DNA from 2 places in the Guptibacillus hwajinpoensis genome. Region 1 is predicted to be linked to the other one. Evidence: a T-box and tRNA genes for the amino acid it is inferred to sense, from the RefSeq annotation. Region 1 holds a T-box; the other holds one or more tRNA genes.
The links. The T-box of region 1 lies ahead of argS (arginine--tRNA ligase). A T-box ahead of a tRNA ligase gene usually reads a tRNA of that ligase, here a tRNA-Arg.
Positions count from the first base shown of each region.

Region 1 (3,392 bases):
TCCTACATTTTAGGGGTAGTAATTCCCCATCTCAAAACGTAAGATTAGGTGTGGATCAACTAACATTCAATAGGGGATGAAGGCAACTATAAAAAAAAGTCACCTTATTTCAGTAGATCAGGATTATCGTTTTTAGCTCTTCTTACTTTAGGCTTTCGAATGCCACCTGCAATATCTGCTTTCTTAAACTCTTTCGTATAAGCAACCTCTTGAGCGTCACTTAGTGAAAATCCTCTTTCATGTGTTGGTTGGTATTGAGAATTCTTAGCCATTAGTAATTCCTCCTTATGATGTCTCTTATATTTGGAGTACCCGCGAAAAAATGAGCTAAACATACAGCTATTATTTTGTTAAACAAATCCCGTTTGTGGTACCTTATACTTAACGATGAAAATAAAGTGGAGGCACTATGAGTAAAAAGAAAGTGATGAATATAACCATAGCAAGTATTGTTGTGCTCGCGAGTGTTTTGTTAATTGGTCGCTACACGTATGTACATAAAGAACATATAGAGCGTGGAGAAGTCATTAAAAAAGAAAAAACGGACCATCATTTCTATGTGTTTGTTCAACCTGAAAGTGAAGGGGAGGCGGTCGAGCTCCTCGTGGAAGACGAAATGGCCTGGAATCTTGTGCATGAAGGAAAAGTATATAGTGTAGCTTACTCCTGGTATGGAGCGAAGGAACCGACAATCGAAGAGATGGAACCAATAGAACGAGAATGAGTGCATGCACTCATTCTATTTGATAACACCGGTTTCTGCGATTTCGACAGTTACTATCGCTTCTAAATCCAGTTCTTTAAATTGTTCATCCCATTCTTCTTCGTCCCATGCTTCAAGGTATAGTTTGCTATAAAGCATTAAAGTTATGTACTGGTATTGAGTGGATTAGTGAAGGAAATGATATAGGTACAAAGTATAGATAGATTGCAATTAAATGGTCTCGTATGCTAACTGTTAGTATATTTTTTTGGGGAATACAGATCATTTTTGTCGAATATATGTACACCATATGTTTAGTTAACTTATAATACTTTTAATGAAAGGTGGTTTTTACGGTGGCGATTAAAAATGTTCAAAAGGAAAAGTTAGCTGTTGATCGGTGTATGAAGCATTTGGATGTTGTCAACGTCGAGCCAAAAGTAAAGCAGTTGGTGTCTATGTATATGACATCCTTATACCGTCAAGCGTATGAAGAAGGCTTTGCGGATTCAGAAAAAGAAAAGCTTAAATCCGAACAAAATTTCTTATAGTGAAATTTGAAAGAAATGGATTGAATCTTGATAGATATTGTCTATAATAATAACTAACTATATGTATCATCGATGCGAAAGAGAGTAGTGCCTGCCGAAGGGAAAAGCGATTCAGGGGATGGTGGGAGCCTGGAACCTTAACTAGCATGAAGCGGACTTTCAAGATACTGTTCTGAATGAAGTAGGGACAGTCGGACTCTCCGTTACAGAGTGAAGCAGGTGTGCCCTATTTGGGCAGGCAATCAGAGTGGTACCGCGGATTAAATCTCCGTCTCTATAATAGAGACGGGGATTTTTTGATGTTAATTTCTTTAGATAAAGGAGGAATTGTAATGAATTATAAAGGAATATTTGCAGAGGAGTTATACAAAGCGTTTGAGAAACAGATGGAGATCAAATCTATTATTCAACGTATTGAACAGCCGAAGCACGAAGATCTTGGTGATTATGCATTTCCTTGTTTTGATCTTGCGAAAGTAATGCGCATGGCCCCAAACAAAATAGCGAATGAATTGGCTCCGAAAATCCAGAGCTCCATTTTTGAAAAGGTCGAGGCAGTCGGCCCATATCTTAACGTTTTTCTTGAAAAGAAGTCAGTAGCATCTGAAGTTGTGAAAATCATTCAGGAACTGGGCAGTAATTATGGAACAACTAATTTTGGTGAAGGTGGAGCGGTAACAATCGATCTCTCCTCTCCTAATATCGCTAAACCTTTTTCAATGGGACATCTTCGTTCCACCGTGATAGGCAATGCCCTTGGCCTTATTTGTGAAAAGGTAGGTTATCGTCCCATTCGGATTAACCACCTGGGCGACTGGGGGACACAATTTGGGAAGTTAATTACAGCGTATCGTAAGTGGGGAAACGAGGCACAAATTCGTCAAAACACGATTAAGGAATTGCTGGCTCTCTATATTAAATTCCATGAAGAAGCTGAAAGCGATCCCTCTCTTGAAGACGAAGGACGAAAGTGGTTCAAAGCTTTAGAAGAAGGGAATCAAGAGGCTGTAGAATTATGGAAGTGGTTTAGAGAAGAGTCGCTTCAGGAGTTCAATCGAATTTATGAATTATTGGGCATCACGTTTGATTCGACAAATGGAGAAGCATATTATAACGATAAGATGCAACGTGTGGTAGATCTTCTTGAGGAGAAGGAACTCCTAACAGAATCAGAAGGTGCAATGGTTGTTGAACTTGATAACCTGCCACCCTGTTTGATTAAAAAGAAAGATGGAGCGACGTTGTATGCGACACGAGATTTAGCAGCAGCTGTTTATCGTCATGAAACATATGATTTTAGTGAAGCTTTATATGTGGTTGGTAATGAGCAAAGTCTTCACTTCACACAGGTATTTGAAGTACTTCAGAAGATGGGGTATACATGGGCAAAAGAGATGCACCATATTACATTTGGGATGATGCTAAAAGACGGTAAGAAAATGTCCACGAGAAAAGGAAAAGTTGTTTTACTTGAAGAGGTATTAAATGAAGCTATTGAGCTTGCTCAGCAGAACATTGAAGCTAAGAATCCATCTCTTGAAGATAAAAACTTCGTTGCTGAACGAATAGGGGTAGGAGCTGTCATATTTCATGATCTTAAAAATGATCGTCGTAACGATATTGAGTTTTCGTTAGAAGATATGCTGCGTGTTGAAGGAGAAACAGGTCCATATGTGCAATATACAAATGCACGTGCTTGCTCTATCCTTCGTAAAGCCAATTATAAGCAAGAAGGGTCATTTCAATTGATTGAGGATGAAGAGGCATGGCCAGTTATCACTCGTCTTCGTGGTTTTCCAAAAGCAGTTGAACGTGCAGCAACTGAGTACGACCCATCTCAAGTTGCAAAATATGTACTGGATCTCTCGCGTTCATTTAATAAGTATTATGGACAGGTACGAATTTTGGAGGATGAATCACAAAAACAAGCAAGACTTCAGCTTGTATCAGCGGTTTCCATTGTAATAACAGAGGGACTCCGTTTACTAGGTCTCCATGCACCTGAAGCAATGTAAAGAAGCAGTCCGATTAGAGTAATCGGGCTGCTTCTTCGTTAGCTAAGATCTGTGTCCTCGATTGTACCTTTAGAAGCCTGTTCTTCGTAGTCATCGAGCTCATCTTCGTAATGCTCATGAGTT
Region 1 covers NZ_CP156674.1:1,579,513-1,582,904, reverse strand. Annotated here, with positions in the region: gene ABFG93_RS08060 (YfhE family protein) at 105-272, opposite strand; gene ABFG93_RS08055 (hypothetical protein) at 410-724, shown strand; gene ABFG93_RS08050 (hypothetical protein) at 740-862, opposite strand; gene ABFG93_RS08045 (hypothetical protein) at 1,060-1,254, shown strand; T-box leader at 1,318-1,533, shown strand; gene argS (arginine--tRNA ligase) at 1,587-3,269, shown strand; gene ABFG93_RS08035 (TraR/DksA C4-type zinc finger protein) at 3,308-3,392, opposite strand, start outside.

Region 2 (3,392 bases), 390 kb from region 1:
CGATGCACATCGTTAGATGTGACTAACTACTAAAGATTTAACGCAAAAAAATAATAATTATTGGATGTCGTTGTTTATGCTATCTAGTTTTCAAGGAACATGGCTATCACTCGAATCGGCATTGCTGCTTCTTCGACTAGCCTGTTTTGAAAGAAGTAAATCATTCTTTCAAAACTAAACGAAACGCTCATGTAAGGTTGGTAACCAATGTTACCTCGTAATTCTCCATAGAAAGGAGGTGATCCAGCCGCACCTTCCGATACGGCTACCTTGTTACGACTTCACCCCAATCATTTGTCCCACCTTCGGCGGCTGGCTCCATAAAGGTTACCCCACCGACTTCGGGTGTTACAAACTCTCGTGGTGTGACGGGCGGTGTGTACAAGGCCCGGGAACGTATTCACCGCGGCATGCTGATCCGCGATTACTAGCAATTCCGGCTTCATGCAGGCGAGTTGCAGCCTGCAATCCGAACTGAGAACGGCTTTATGGGATTCGCTTCACCTCGCGGTGTTGCTGCCCTTTGTACCGTCCATTGTAGCACGTGTGTAGCCCAGGTCATAAGGGGCATGATGATTTGACGTCATCCCCACCTTCCTCCGGTTTGTCACCGGCAGTCACCTTAGAGTGCCCAACTAAATGCTGGCAACTAAGATCAAGGGTTGCGCTCGTTGCGGGACTTAACCCAACATCTCACGACACGAGCTGACGACAACCATGCACCACCTGTCACTCTGTCCCCCGAAGGGGAACGTCCTGTCTCCAGGATTGTCAGAGGATGTCAAGACCTGGTAAGGTTCTTCGCGTTGCTTCGAATTAAACCACATGCTCCACTGCTTGTGCGGGCCCCCGTCAATTCCTTTGAGTTTCAACCTTGCGGTCGTACTCCCCAGGCGGAGTGCTTAATGTGTTAACTTCAGCACTGAGGGTGGAACCCCCCAACACCTAGCACTCATCGTTTACGGCGTGGACTACCAGGGTATCTAATCCTGTTTGCTCCCCACGCTTTCGCGCCTCAGCGTCAGTTACAGACCAGAGAGCCGCCTTCGCCACTGGTGTTCCTCCACATATCTACGCATTTCACCGCTACACGTGGAATTCCACTCTCCTCTTCTGCACTCAAGTCCCCCAGTTTCCAATGACCCTCCACGGTTGAGCCGTGGGCTTTCACATCAGACTTAAAGGACCGCCTGCGCGCGCTTTACGCCCAATAATTCCGGACAACGCTTGCCACCTACGTATTACCGCGGCTGCTGGCACGTAGTTAGCCGTGGCTTTCTGGTTAGGTACCGTCAAGGTACCGCCCTATTCGAACGGTACTTGTTCTTCCCTAACAACAGAGCTTTACGACCCGAAGGCCTTCGTCACTCACGCGGCGTTGCTCCGTCAGACTTTCGTCCATTGCGGAAGATTCCCTACTGCTGCCTCCCGTAGGAGTCTGGGCCGTGTCTCAGTCCCAGTGTGGCCGATCACCCTCTCAGGTCGGCTACGCATCGTCGCCTTGGTAAGCCATTACCTTACCAACTAGCTAATGCGCCGCGGGCCCATCCTGCAGTGTTAGCCAGAGGCCAACTTTCAACATCACACCATGCGGTGCGATGTATTACCCGGTATTAGCTCCGGTTTCCCGGAGTTATCCCAGTCTGCAGGGCAGGTTGCCCACGTGTTACTCACCCGTCCGCCGCTAAGATTTGGGAGCAAGCTCCCAAATCTCCGCTCGACTTGCATGTATTAGGCACGCCGCCAGCGTTCGTCCTGAGCCAGGATCAAACTCTCCGATAGAAAGCTTAATCTAGCTTTTAAAACAATGTTTGTTTCCGTAGAAACAACTACTTACATGGCGTTTCGTTCAGTTTTCAAAGATCGATTTTCCTTTCAATGCCGTTTTCAGCGACTAAATCATCATAACATGATGTGTTAGTTGATGTCAACAACTTTCTAAAAAAAGATGGTGGGCCTGAGTGGACTCGAACCACCGACCTCACGCTTATCAGGCGTGCGCTCTAACCAGCTGAGCTACAGGCCCATCTTAATTGGAGCGGGTGATGGGGATCGAACCCACGACATCAGCTTGGAAGGCTGAGGTTTTACCACTAAACTACACCCGCAATATTGATGGTCGGGAAGACAGGATTTGAACCTGCGACCCCTTGGTCCCAAACCAAGTGCTCTACCAAGCTGAGCTACTTCCCGACATTTTGTTGAAATAAGAAATGGTGCGCCCGAGAGAAGTCGAATCCCTAACCTTCTGATCCGTAGTCAGACGCTCTATCCAATTGAGCTACGGGCGCATATTATATTTGGTGCGGTTGAGAGGACTCGAACCTCCACGGGGTCTCCCCCACTAGCCCCTCAAGCTAGCGCGTCTGCCATTCCGCCACAACCGCACATCGTTACTTGATGAAAACTTAAAGTTATAAAAGAATTGGTGCGGGTGAAGGGACTTGAACCCCCACGTCGTAAGACACTAGATCCTAAGTCTAGCGCGTCTGCCAATTCCGCCACACCCGCAATAAATGGTGAGCCATGAAGGACTCGAACCTTCGACCCTCTGATTAAAAGTCAGATGCTCTACCAACTGAGCTAATGGCTCAACATGGCTGGGCTAGCTGGATTCGAACCAGCGCATGACGGAATCAAAATCCGTTGCCTTACCGCTTGGCTATAGCCCAACATTTTATATAATCAGGATTAAATTTAAATTAATGGCGGTCCCGACGGGAATCGAACCCGCGATCTCCTGCGTGACAGGCAGGCATGTTAACCGCTACACCACGGGACCTTTATCTGATTACATATCATGTTGATGAAACACGTTGAACGTTTTAAAAAATGTTGGTGACCCGTACGGGATTCGAACCCGTGATACCGCCGTGAAAGGGCGGTGTCTTAACCACTTGACCAACGGGCCATAAAATGGCGGAGAAGGAGGGATTTGAACCCTCGCGCCGCTCGCGCGACCTACACCCTTAGCAGGGGCGCCCCTTCAGCCACTTGGGTACTTCTCCGTTTGGCTCCACAGGTAGGATTCGAACCTACGACCGATCGGTTAACAGCCGATAGCTCTACCACTGAGCTACTGTGGAATAGTATGTGATTTGCCGTCTCCATTATCGGCGACATTTAATATAATAACGCATCCAACAACCAAAGTCAACAGAATTTTAAAACTTTTCAAACCCGTTAATTATTTGATTTGGACATGTTCTCTTAAAGAGACTTTATTAATTTACCACATACCATACTAACCGTCAATGAGAAGTTTCAAGAAATTTTAACTAACCCGCCTCTACACTTTCCACAAACGAACCGAGACGTATCTATTCTTCTTTTCCTCCTATACTTTGAGCCACAACCGGCACATTCATATGTATGCTTAATCGCTTCAACTC
Region 2 covers NZ_CP156674.1:1,965,320-1,968,711, forward strand. Annotated here, with positions in the region: rRNA gene ABFG93_RS10195 (16S ribosomal RNA) at 232-1,782, opposite strand; tRNA gene ABFG93_RS10200 (tRNA-Ile) at 1,950-2,026, opposite strand; tRNA gene ABFG93_RS10205 (tRNA-Gly) at 2,035-2,108, opposite strand; tRNA gene ABFG93_RS10210 (tRNA-Pro) at 2,117-2,193, opposite strand; tRNA gene ABFG93_RS10215 (tRNA-Arg) at 2,215-2,291, opposite strand; tRNA gene ABFG93_RS10220 (tRNA-Leu) at 2,302-2,387, opposite strand; tRNA gene ABFG93_RS10225 (tRNA-Leu) at 2,427-2,511, opposite strand; tRNA gene ABFG93_RS10230 (tRNA-Lys) at 2,518-2,593, opposite strand; tRNA gene ABFG93_RS10235 (tRNA-Gln) at 2,598-2,672, opposite strand; tRNA gene ABFG93_RS10240 (tRNA-Asp) at 2,707-2,782, opposite strand; tRNA gene ABFG93_RS10245 (tRNA-Glu) at 2,837-2,911, opposite strand; tRNA gene ABFG93_RS10250 (tRNA-Ser) at 2,918-3,008, opposite strand; tRNA gene ABFG93_RS10255 (tRNA-Asn) at 3,012-3,086, opposite strand; gene ABFG93_RS10260 (SprT family protein) at 3,265-3,392, opposite strand, start outside.
Region 2: it has a tRNA-Arg gene. The T-box ahead of argS (arginine--tRNA ligase) is inferred to sense a tRNA for this amino acid. The anticodon was not compared.